Regions from separate parts of the Anoxybacillus sp. TBDG-1 genome, predicted to be linked through region 3. Evidence: riboswitches for the same ligand, from Rfam matches in the RefSeq annotation. Region 3 holds a riboswitch; each other region holds the start of a gene.

Region 1 (2,541 bases), on a different contig from region 3:
GCATGGCGGATGGTGTCATCACGCTCAATCGAAATGGCGAAGTGCTTATTACAAATCCGCCTGCCGATAGATTTTTACAAGCATGGTACTATGAGCAAGGACAACGTGACGATTTATCGCCACTTCCTCCCGAAGTGAATGAATTGTTTACAAAAGCTGTAGCAGAAGAGAAAGAACAAGCAGCAGAAATAGCTTTACAAGGTCGCAATTGGGTCATTGTTATGACGCCGTTATACAACGGCAAGGTCATTCGGGGAGCTGTTGCGGTGCTTCGCGATATGACGGAGGAACGACGGCTTGATAAATTGCGCAAAGATTTTATCGCAAACGTCTCGCATGAGTTGCGCACGCCGATTGCGATGTTGCAAGGGTATAGCGAAGCGATTGTCGATGATATTGCGGCGACAGATGAAGAGAAAAAAGAATTGGCAAAAGTCATTTATGACGAATCGTTGCGTATGGGTCGCCTTGTGAACGATTTGCTTGATTTAGCGCGCATGGAAGCTGGTCATTTAACGCTTCATTGCGAGCAAGTGTCCCTCCGACCGTATATTGACCGTATCATTCATAAATTTCAAGCGCTAGCGAAAGAAAAAGGGGTCCATTTGCTTGTTGACATGAGCAACGAACTCATTATTTCGTTTGATCCTGATCGTATTGAACAAGTGATGACGAATTTAATTGATAACGCTCTTCGACATACAGACGACGGTGGGGAAGTACGTGTCATTGTCGATACGAATGAAGAAGTAGTACGCATTTCTGTACAAGATTCTGGTACAGGTATTCCAGAAGAAGATTTACCTTTTGTATTTGAGCGTTTTTATAAAGCGGATAAAGCACGCACGCGCGGTCGCTCAGGCACGGGCTTAGGCCTTGCGATTGCGAAAAACATCGTTGAAGCACATAAAGGAACGATCCATGTTCATAGTAAACTAGGAGAAGGAACGACGTTTACATTCACATTGCCATTAAAATAGAAAAAATTTGTTGCCATTAACGATATTTTTCGCTATGATAGAAACGTAAAAATTGTTCGACAATTACATACGTCCGTTGCAAAAAGGTGTCGAATGGGCAACCTAGTAGACTTAATAGGGAATCTGGTGCAAGTCCAGAACTGTCCCCGCAACTGTAAATGCTGACGAAATGAAACGTGCCACTGTACGATTCGTATGGGAAGGCTTCAAAGTAGGATGAAGCATAAGTCAGTAGACCTGCCTTTTTGTATCGTCATTCGCGTCTTCGGGGAGTGAGACAGCGAAACGACAAGAGGGTTTATTATCTTTTGTTGTTTCTAGCTCATTCCATTTGGGATGAGTTTTTTATTTTGATATACATAAAAGGGGGAAAAACGATGAAGAAATGGAAACAGTATGTGTGGCTTTTGGCGCTCGTATTGACGCTCGGATTAGCAGCGTGTAGCAATAACGCGGAGCAAGCGAAAGAAACGAAGCAAGAGGCGAAAACAGAGGAGACTGCATTTCCGGTTACGATAAAAGATGCGGTTGGCGATGTTACAATTGAAAAAGAACCGACAAAAATCGTTTCGCTCATTCCGAGCAATACAGAAATTGCGTACGCGTTAGGACTTGGCGACAACATTGTCGGTGTCAGCGATTTTGATAACTATCCAGAAGATGTGAAAAACAAAGAAAAAATAGGTGGAATGGAATTTAATGTAGAAAAAATTATTTCGCTTCAACCAGACGTTGTGCTTGCCCATGCATCAAGCGCTCACAATTCTGAGGAAGGATTAAAGCAATTAAAAGATGCGGGCATTACAGTTATTATAGTGCCAAACGCCACATCGTTCAATGATGTATATGCGTCGATTGAACTGATAGGGAAGGCGACAGGGAAAGCAAAAGAAGCAGCGGATGTTGTGCAGAAAATGAAACAAAAAATTGATGCGATTGCTGAAAAAGCAAAGGAAGTAAAAGAGGAAGCGACAGTTTGGGTCGAAGTTTCTCCTGCACCTGAAATTTATACAGCTGGAAAAGGAACATTTATGGATGAAATGTTAACGATCATTCATGCAAAAAATGCATCAGGCGATCAAGAAGGATGGCCGATGTTTACTGAAGAAGATGCGGTGGCATTAAACCCAGACGTCATTATTACGACGTACGGTTATTACACACCGAACGCTGTCGAGCAAGTGCTCGCTCGCCCAGCGTGGAAAGAAGTTCCTGCAATTAAAAATAAACGAGTATACGATGTCAATTCCGATTTAGTTTCTCGTCCGGGACCACGTTTAGCTGAAGGGGTCGAAGAAATTGCCAAAGTCGTTTATCCAGACATTTTTAAATAATTACATTACTGCCTCAATCATTGCGATCGTTGCATTATTATTAGGGATATCGATTGGATCACAATCGATTCCCTTTTCTTCTATATGGGAGACGCTATTACATCAGTTGTTTCATACGCCGACAAATGTTCCTGCCACCGTTTCGCAAATTATTGTTGCGATTCGTTTACCGAGAGTAATACTCGCCTTTCTGATCGGGGCATCTTTAGCACTTGCAGGGGTAGCGT
Region 2 (2,541 bases), on a different contig from region 3:
GACCGTTTCGCGTGTCATCGCAGATAGCCCGCGGATTAGCGAAAAAACGAAGAAAAAAGTGCGCGAGGCGATGAAAGAGCTTGGCTATCATCCGAATTTCATCGCGCGCAGTTTAGCAAATAAATCAACGCAAGTGATCGGGCTCGTCATGCCGAGTTCAGCAGATAAAGCGTTTCAAAACCCGTTTTTCCCAGAAGTCATTCGCGGCATTAGTAAAGCGGTGCATGATCGGCAATACGCTTTACAGTTATCGACTGGAGAGACGGAAGCGGAAATTTACGATGGCGTTGTGCATATGGTGCAAGGAAAGCGCGTCGACGGTGTAATTTTGCTGTATTCGCGTACGAACGATAAAATTATGGCGTATTTACAAAAAGAAGATGTGCCGTTTGTTGTGATTGGAAAACCGCATAAAAAAGCAGAGGAAATTACGCACGTTGATAACGATAACGTCCGTGCGGCGCGCGAGGCAACGGAATATTTAATTGAACTTGGTCATGAGCGCATCGCGTTTGTCGGTGGAAACGTCAATCTCATTGTGACGATGGATCGTTTGCGCGGTTATGAAAAAGCGTTGAAATCTGCAGGGCTTGTATATAGAAAAGATTACATCGTACATGAAGAATTTTTAAAAGAAGGCGGACAAGAGGCGATGAAGGAGCTTCTCTCGTTAGCCGAACCGCCAACGGCGCTCGTCGTGGCGGACGATTTAATGGCGCTCGGTGTGTTAAATACGCTTGCTGAAATAGGATTAAGCGTGCCGGGGGATGTATCAATCGTCAGCTTTAACAACGTACTTTTATCGGAAATTTCTCGTCCGCCGTTAACATCGGTAGACATTAACATTTTTCAACTTGGCTTTGAAGCGGCAAGAAATTTAATTCAACAAATCGAAAACCCGAATGAGCCAATTAAACGAATCATCATTCCACATACGCTTGTGAAACGATTTTCGTGCGATTATTACAAAGCGCCTTCTAAATAAGAAGGTGCTTTTTTTATAAAACAGGCTAGGCGAGAAGAAAAAAATGATGTATTATATTCTTAACATTCATGCTCTTTGAAAAAATGATACGATGAGCAAGTACGGTGCATACGTCCGTATGCTTAAAAGGGAAGAACGGTGCAAAGCCGTCGCGGTACCCGCCACTGTGATGGGGAGTTTCGTTGCAATATGCCACTGATTTTTTGGGAAGGCGCAACGAAACGATGAACCTAAGCCAGGAGACCTGCCTGCTTGCGATACGTCGGCTGCCTACGGGAATATAGGTAGACGTGCGGGGACGATGAAAAATAAACAACACTTGCGGGAGCTTTATTGTTTGAATATTTCGTTTTTTCTGCACCTCTACCTAGAGGTGCTTTTTTATTTTTAAAAAGGAGTGACATATATGGCGACATGGGATTTACAAGGAACGAAACATCATGTGTTGATTTGTAACGGGGGGAGTTGTATGCGAAAAGGTGGAGAGGAGGTGACGCAAGCAATTCGTGATGAAATTGACACGTTGCAACTACATGCGCACGTTCATACGACACGGACACGATGTAACGGTCGCTGTGAGGATGCGTGCGTCGTTATCGTTTATCCCGAAGGTGTTTGGTACCGTACGATTGACGAACAAGTTGGAAGGGACATCGTACGAAAACATGTGCGCGATGGTGAAATGTTGCATGAATATGTGACGTACACATATGACGAAGGCTTTGTCATGCCTGAATATAGCGTTGCGACAAGGGGGAAGAAAAAGTGAAGAAACCGTTGTTTTGGATTGTTAGTGTGTGCGCTGCTGCCTATATTTTGTTTGCACTTTCGCCTTCTGTATATGCGATGCACATTATGGAAGGGTTTTTACCTTGGCAATGGGCGCTCGTTTGGTGGCTGCTATTTTTACCGTTTTTCTTTGTCGGTTTGCGCACGATTACGCGCCTCATGAAACAAAAGCCAGAGGTGAGGTTATTTCTTGCACTTGCTACCGCGTTCACATTTGTATTGTCGGCGTTAAAAATTCCGTCTGTCACAGGAAGTAGCTCGCATCCGACAGGGACAGGTCTTGGCGCACTTTTATTTGGACCGTTTGTTATGACGGTCATCGGTACAGCAGTATTATTGTTTCAAGCCCTTTTGCTTGCGCATGGTGGATTGACAACGCTTGGAGCGAATGCATTTTCGATGGCTGTCGTTGGTCCATTTGTTGCATACGTATTGTTTACTGGATGTAAAAAAATTGGTGTATCGATGCGCGCTTCTGTTTTTCTTGCCGCAATGATTGCGAATATAACGACGTATATTATGACATCCGTTCAACTTGCGCTCGCGTTTCCAGACGCAGCAAGCGGTGTATGGGGAGCATTTTTGAAATTTGCTTCGATTTTTGCGGTGACACAAGTGCCGCTTGCTGTAACAGAAGGGTTGCTTACCGTCGTCGTATGGAATTTTTTACATACGTACACGAAGCAAGAGCTGGATATTTTGCAACAGAAAGGGGCGTCTTTTGAATGAACAATCGGACATTGCTGTTTGTTGCCGCGCTGTTAATC
Region 3 (7,570 bases):
ATTTGCGGACCGATATGGCATCAAACTCTCAATTGCGGGTTCTTTTTTTCTCTCCGTTGTAACATGGGCTTTCTTTCCTTTCATTGATACATTAATTATCTGTATATTAGCTATGATTATATGGGCTTTATCAGATGCGCTCATCTCTGGATCACTAGAAACTTGGATGAGTAGAGTTGTAGGAGAAGAGAGATTCGGGAAAGAAGTAATGAAAAATACTCAAATACTCATTGCATTTATTGTTGTTGGTAGTATTATTAGTGGTTACCTATACTCTTACAATATGTTTTTACCATTTATTATCGTAGTAGCACTTTATACAATCTTGTTTATATGGATGTCAATTTTTGTTAAAGTACCTATTGTTAAAAGTGAACACGAACAGGAACATATTAAGGAGTCATTTTTAAATATCTTAAAACAAAGTTTAAAAATAGTTTTTCATAAACGAAGAGTATTGTTAATTGTATTATCTGGATTCTTTACCGCTTTAACTTACGATATGGTATCAAGATATTGGCAGCCCTTACTCAATGAGATGGGTTTTTCTGAAACCGGACTAGGCTATATCTTTGCACTAGCAGGAATATTTGCTTTAATTCTCTTAGGAATAACAATGAAATTAGAGAAAAAAATAGAAACAAATCCATATATGTCTTTAACAATTGTAGAATCAGTCAGCCTACTATTAGTAGGAGTATTAACAATAGGTTTCAAACCGTTAGGGGCAATCGCAACTTCAATATTGTTAGCAGTTGAAGATGTTAGACATCCAATTGTTATCAGTTATTTAAACAAATTTTTCCCAGATAATTACAAAAATACTCTATTTTCTTTAAATTCAGGAGTTGGTGCCCTGGGAGAAATCCTATCTGGTGTTATCTTTGGAATTATTGCATTAGAATTTGGACTAACAACAACATTTTTGGTAGCTGCCATTTTTCTATTACCAGCAATTATTATTTATTGGGTAGTACCTAAAATCCATGATAAAACTTCTATTACTGTAGATGAGCAACTTCGCTAACATAAAAAATAAAAAATAGACTTAAAGAGCCTGTTCGTCAAAATAATCACTATTATTCTCATATTATCGGCATTGGCATAGATAAACAAATGAATATAACCCATGGCGTTAGCTCTCAACTAGCGCCATGGGTATAAATATTTATACCTTATTGTTTTGCTGATACAGTTGTACAATTTGCTCCTCTTGTTCGCTAATGGTGACTTTTGGAACAGGCGTCGGTTTTTTGTTTTGATCGATGGCGACCATCGTTAAAAAGCATGTGGTTGTTAAGTGATGCTCGCCTGTAAATAAATCTTCCGTTTCGACTTTGACGAATACTTTCATGGATGTGCGGCCGGTCGAGTAGACGAATGCTTCGAGCTTTAAAATGTCACCTACTTTTGCAGAAGAAATAAAGTCAACTTTGTCAATCGAAACAGTAACGACTGCTTTTCGTGCATGGCGCATAGCGGATATTGCCGCAATTTCATCAATGTAAGCTAAAACGGTACCGCCAAAAATTGTGCCAAGATGATTCGTATCAGAAGGCAAAACGAGCCGCGTTTGAATCGTTTTTGATTGTTCAACGCTTACTTCCATGACTTCATCCCTCCGTAAGCCAAAAGTCGTTCGCGGTATTCGTGTGCGGCTTCCACCATTGCTTTCAGTGCGGCAATTGCTTCTTTTTCTTTTCGCGTTTTTAATCCGCAATCAGGATTGACCCAAAATTGTTCTGGACGAAGAACGCGAAGTGCCCGTTCGATTTGTTCGCTTATTTCTTCTTTTGTCGGAATGCGCGGGCTATGAATGTCATACACCCCTAAGCCAATTTCTTTTTTATATTCATATGTCTCAAACGCGGAAATAAGTTCACCATGGCTTCGCGACGATTCAATGGAAATGACGTCCGCATCAAGCTCATCAATGATATGCATCATATGTTCAAACTGTGAATAGCACATATGTGTATGAATTTGCGTCTCCTCTTTCACCGATGAGGTAGCGAGACGGAATGCCGTGATGGCATCTTCCCAATATGATGCATGTTTCTCTTTTTTAAGCGGCAATCCTTCCCGTAACGCTGGCTCATCGACTTGAATGATGCGTATCCCTTCTTTTTCTAACAGCAACACTTCCTCACGAATCGCAAGGGCAAGCTGTATGAGTACATGTTTGCGTGAAATATCATCGCGAACGAACGACCAGTTTAACATCGTCACAGGACCTGTTAACATTCCTTTCACAGGTTTGTTCGTTAACGATTGAGCATACACCGTTTCTTCTACAGTCATTGGATGTAGATGAGCAATATCGCCAAAAATAATTGGCGGGCGCACACAACGCGAGCCGTACGATTGTACCCAACCGTTTGTCGTGCATGCCATCCCTTGTAGCTTTTCACCGAAAAATTCCACCATGTCTGTACGCTCAAATTCGCCATGGACAAGCACGTCGAGCCGTAGCTGTTCTTGAATGTCGATCCATTTTGCGATTTCTTTTTTTATAAACGATTTATATTTGTTGTCGTTCCATTCACCTTTTTTCCACTTCATCCGAGCTTGGCGCACGTCGCGCGTTTGTGGGAAGCTACCAATCGTCGTTGTCGGCAAAAGCGGAAGCTGTAAATGGGCTTGTTGTGCTTTTTGTCGTTCGCTGTAAGGTGTTCGACTTACCGGAACGGTTGTAATGTCATTTATTTGTTCCTGTTGTTGGCGGAACTTGGTTAAATTACGGTTTGTTTGTTGATCGTATTTGATTAGCTTGTCGATCGTTACGTTTCCGTTCATATACTCTGTCAACATACGTATTTCATCTAATTTTTCATCCGCAAATGATAAAGCTCCAGCAAGCTCCATTGGTAATGTATGTTCATGTTTTGTCGTGACAGGAACATGCAGTAAGCTGCAGGATGGTTGAATGATCAGTTGTTTGGCAACGTTTGCTAGATGGTGAAGAAGCGTCGCTTTTTGTGCAAGCGAGCTTTTCCATACATTTCGACCGTCTATAATACCGGCGACTAATATTTTATCTTTCGGAAATCCGTAGGTGTTTATATTTTTCAGATTTTTGCCATCATCATGCACAAAGTCAAGCCCGATGCCTGCGACAGGCAATGCAACAATTTCACGGTAATGTGATACGCTATCAAAATACGTTTGCAAAATAAGGTTTACATTCGGCACATTGCGGTGAAAAACGTCGTATACATGACGAAATGCATCGATCATATCATCGTCTATATCTTGCACGAGAATCGGTTCATCCATTTGTACGAATGGCACCTCTGCCTCGCCTAGTTGTTTTAACAATTCCACATAAACAGGAACTAATTGTGCGAGATATTTTCGCCACTCGTTTCGCTCGTATTGCTTAGAAAGCAAAAGAAACGTGATCGGTCCAAGTAATACAGGTTTTGTTTCTAAATTGAGTGTTTCTTTGACAAGTTTGTATTCTTTCAATAGGCGATTCTCTACTAATCTTGGCTTTGTTTGTCCAATTTCAGGCACGATGTAATGGTAATTTGTATTAAACCATTTCGTCATTTCAAGCGCATGTTGTCCATTTGTCCCACGTGCTATCGCAAAATATTGCTCAAGCGCATCGTCTATTTGTTGAAATCGCTTAGGAATATATCCAAACATAAATGCTGTATCTAACACGTGATCGTATAAAGAAAAATCCCCGATTGGAATGAGATCGATTCCTTTCTCTAGCTGTTTACGAATCGAATCGAGTCGAATCGCTTCCATTGTTTTTATGAATTGCTCTTTGTTTATTTGCCCATTCCAAAAAGATTCTAATGCTTTTTTCCATTCTCTTTTTTCACCAATGCGCGGATACCCTACATTTGAACTACGGATGAACAAGTTAAGCACCTCCAGTCATTTATATCCCAATCAAGCAAAAAAACCCTCTTCCAAACAGAAGGAGGGCATAGCTAGCTCGTATTGAGATACACGAAGTGCCTCAAGATCATATGTCCTCACTCCTCCCTATGACGCGTAGGTCGTAAGTGCATACAACAGGCAGGTCTCCTGACTTAGCTTCATCGCTGTTTATCTCCTTCCCATTTCACATGAAACAGTGGATGATGATAACAGCTCTGCATCACAGTGGCGCGACCGTGTTGGACTTTCACCAAACTTCCCTTTTAAGATTCACAGCATCTGTGAACCACCTGTTGCGTGAACTTATTATGTTGTTGTATAAAATTCAGAATAAACGAACTTTTTGTTTTTTTCAACTGAAATGTTTTTTTCGTGTGGACGTCTTGAGAAACGCTATGATAAATGGGTATATTTTTCTTTTAAGTTAATATTGGTATTTTGTTGATAATTTTATGTTAAAAAGTATTGATTTTTTTTTTTTTTTTTTTGTTATAGTTTTACATGGTATCGATACTACATTATTTCTATAAAATATAAATTAAGGGGGTATTTTCATGACTCTAAATTACAAGATTGAGGTTTTAGAAACCGTTGTTGCTCCTGGTAAAGGATCTATCGCTTATGAAATTGGATACTACACAGGCAAAGTAGTTAGTTGGATTGTAACTTTCGGTGGTCTTTTTGATAATTAAAAACGGTTTTCTATGCATACATAGCTATGTTTGCTAGATTTTCAGTTTAGTGTAAAGACTCTTTCCCCTAGGGGATTTTTTACAGGAATCTTTGGCTGAATGTAGTGTAAGAAATAATCTAGGTGAGGTGGAAAGAAAAAATGATGAATTTTAAGGTTGAATCACTAGAGTCAGTTGTTGCTCCTGGTAAGTGGGAGATGATTAAAGATTTTATTAGAGGTTTTATTGACGGATTTTTCGGTTTATAGTGTTATATTTAGGGAGGTCTCATATTCTTGGGATCTTCCTGATGATTCCCCAAAAACTTTACTTGATTTAGTGGGAGGTGAAAGGTATTGAATAATATAAATATCAAAAACATAGATATGAATGGTATAGAATTCATTGAAGATAAGGATTATTTTATTATTAAACGATATGGTAAGTATTTCAGATTAGGTGTTCAAGAAGCTAACATGTTGCGAGAACTAACAGCTCGTAGAGACGTTCAAACTGTGTTGAGTAAGTATGAAATAAGCGAAGAGGATTTCAGTAAGTTTATACATTCTCTTGAGGAATGTGGTGTGGTTGGGGATGTGAAGAAGGAAAGAAAAAATATACTTTTCTACAGGTTTAAGTTAATTAATCCAGATACATATCTTCATCTTTTAGTTAATAAATTTTTAAGCAATAAAACAGTTAATAGATTGTTGCTCATTTTTTCGGCATTGATTATTATGATGGGATCAATTATTTTTTTGAAAAATATTTCTCAACTTACAGATGGATTTTTTAAAGACTTTGTCTTCTTTGATTTCATAACCTTTTATATCGTGACAATTCTAGTCATTTTTTTGCATGAACTAGGTCATGGTATAGCTTGTAAATATTTTGGGGGAAAGGTTGAAGAAATCGGTTTTTTGTTGATATTTTTCTCCCCTGCTCTGTATTGTGATGTGAGTGGAATCTGGTCTTTTAAAGATAAAAAGAAAAAAATAATTACTCTCATTGCTGGGGTCTATATCCAACTAATAATATTTTCTTTATGCTCCCTCGCCTATGATTTATATTTTGGGCATTCCACTTGGCTAGCGACATTTATTCTTTGGAATGTATTGATGATTTTTTCTAATATTTTACCGTTCATAAAATTGGACGGTTACTGGATATTATCGAACATTGTTGAAATACCTAATCTATATGAAAAATCTCTGAAGTTGGCTTTAGGAAGAGGCGAGGAAGTTCTTTTTGATGAGAGAGAGATTATTAAGAAGAAGTTTATAAAATTTTTTGGGATTCTGAATATATTGTTTGTATTGATGTCAATAGTAGTCGGGTTCATAGGTATATATTATGTATCCATTAACATTGAGGGATACTTTAAATATGTGATTCTTTTCTTCGAAGGAATAACGTATTTTTTAGTGTTGATATTTTTTGGATTATTTCTTTATAAGCTGTCTAAAAAGAAATCTTTAAGTTGAAAGGAATGGAAATAATTGATCACTCTTCGGAATATAACAAAGTACTACAAATTAAATAGTGAAAGTGTTGAAGTATTGAAAGGGGTCTCTTTACATCTTCAAAAAGGACAGCTCGTTTATTTATTAGGGGAGTCAGGATGTGGAAAATCGACTTTATTGAATATTATTGGTGGGTTAGACTATGCGGATGATGGGGAATACACTTTTAACTCTATAAATGTTCGGGAATTCAACGAGAAGGAATGGGCGCGCTTACGACGGGAAAAGATCGGGTTTGTGTTCCAAAGCTTTAACCTTATTCCTCATTTAAGCGCCTTGGAAAATGTAGAGATGAGCATGATTTTATTAGGATTATCAAAAGAAGAAAGAAAAAAAAGAGCGATAGAACTTCTCAATACGGTAGGGTTAGGGGATAAGTTAGATTATTTGCCTAATCAGTTGAGTGGAGGACAAAAGCAACGTGTAGCTATAGCGAGAGCATTAGCAAATGATCCCGACATTATCTTAGCGGACGAACCGACAGGAGCGTTGGATTCAGAAAACTCAATACATATTATGGAGATACTAAAGAAAATTTCTAAACAAGGGAAGGTTATATTAGTTGTAACACATTCCCAAGAATTAATTTCATACGCAGATCGAATAGTTAGGATGAGAGATGGAACAATCATTGAGGATGGGAATGATTTATATGTAGAAGAGGTGGAAAATGTATATAAAGATAGTGTAGTAGGTAAGGGGAGAAGCTTAGATTTTCGTACAACATGCAAACTATCATTCAGAAATATAAAAAATAAAAAGTGGAGAAATATTTTAACTGCTATAGGTGCATCAATCGGAATTTTTGGATTATCTATCATTATGGCTTTAGGGAATGGCGTTAAAGACAAGTTATCTAGTTCGATAGATGAAGCCACAGCAAAATCATCGTTAAGCGTAGCAAATGAACAGTTTGCGGTGTTGAACGAGAACGATATCGCGCGATTAAGGGAAATAAAAGGAGTAAGGGATATATATCCATATAATCCATTTCAAATAAGTATTAAAACGAAAGAAGGAAATAAAGCTACTTCGTCAGCTGAGAGTTTGGCACCTAAAAAATATGCTGAAATAATATATGGTAAAAAATATATTGTGACAGGAAAGTTTCCAAACGATCAAAGAGATGAAATTGTGCTACCTGAGCGCATAGCTAAAAAGCTGTTCAAGGATTCTACAGAGGCTGTTGGAAAAAACGTTTCCCTTGTTGTACAGTTAATGTCTTTAAAAGAAATTTATCCGACAGTTAACGTTCATGCAACGGTAGTAGGGGTGGTAAAGAATAATTCTATACCTCTGCTCGATACTGTAGGGATTTCTTATGGATTGTCACAGAAGATTATGAAAGAATCTATAGGGAATAGTACAAGTGCTTTATCTTTCACTATTATTCCATCATCTATCAATGATATAGATCTTTTAAAGAGTAAAATTAAGCAGATGGGGTATAAAGTACAGACGGATGAAGAAAGTCAAAAT

Evidence for each region. A riboswitch is a leader RNA that binds a small molecule or an ion and turns the genes downstream of it on or off. The one in region 3 is predicted to bind cobalamin.
Region 1: it holds a riboswitch for cobalamin, as region 3 does, so the genes downstream of both, ACYQY7_RS11895 (ABC transporter substrate-binding protein) here and metE (5-methyltetrahydropteroyltriglutamate--homocysteine S-methyltransferase) in region 3, are expected to answer to the same signal.
Region 2: it holds a riboswitch for cobalamin, as region 3 does, so the genes downstream of both, ACYQY7_RS05070 ((2Fe-2S) ferredoxin domain-containing protein) here and metE (5-methyltetrahydropteroyltriglutamate--homocysteine S-methyltransferase) in region 3, are expected to answer to the same signal.

Annotation. Positions count from the first base shown of each region.
Region 1 covers NZ_JBTZSY010000047.1:8,430-10,970, reverse strand. Annotated here, with positions in the region: gene ACYQY7_RS11900 (ATP-binding protein) at 1-980, shown strand, start outside; cobalamin riboswitch at 1,048-1,239, shown strand; gene ACYQY7_RS11895 (ABC transporter substrate-binding protein) at 1,358-2,314, shown strand; gene ACYQY7_RS11890 (FecCD family ABC transporter permease) at 2,280-2,541, shown strand, end outside.
Region 2 covers NZ_JBTZSY010000011.1:28,325-30,865, forward strand. Annotated here, with positions in the region: gene ACYQY7_RS05065 (LacI family DNA-binding transcriptional regulator) at 1-985, shown strand, start outside; cobalamin riboswitch at 1,070-1,251, shown strand; gene ACYQY7_RS05070 ((2Fe-2S) ferredoxin domain-containing protein) at 1,392-1,754, shown strand; gene ACYQY7_RS05075 (energy-coupling factor ABC transporter permease) at 1,751-2,503, shown strand; gene ACYQY7_RS05080 (energy-coupling factor ABC transporter substrate-binding protein) at 2,500-2,541, shown strand, end outside.
Region 3 covers NZ_JBTZSY010000069.1:236-7,805, forward strand. Annotated here, with positions in the region: gene ACYQY7_RS13275 (MFS transporter) at 1-1,027, shown strand, start outside; gene ACYQY7_RS13280 (acyl-CoA thioesterase) at 1,169-1,609, opposite strand; gene metE (5-methyltetrahydropteroyltriglutamate--homocysteine S-methyltransferase) at 1,600-3,876, opposite strand; cobalamin riboswitch at 4,018-4,206, opposite strand; gene ACYQY7_RS13290 (hypothetical protein) at 4,452-4,589, shown strand; gene ACYQY7_RS13295 (hypothetical protein) at 4,925-6,052, shown strand; gene ACYQY7_RS13300 (ABC transporter ATP-binding protein/permease) at 6,068-7,570, shown strand, end outside.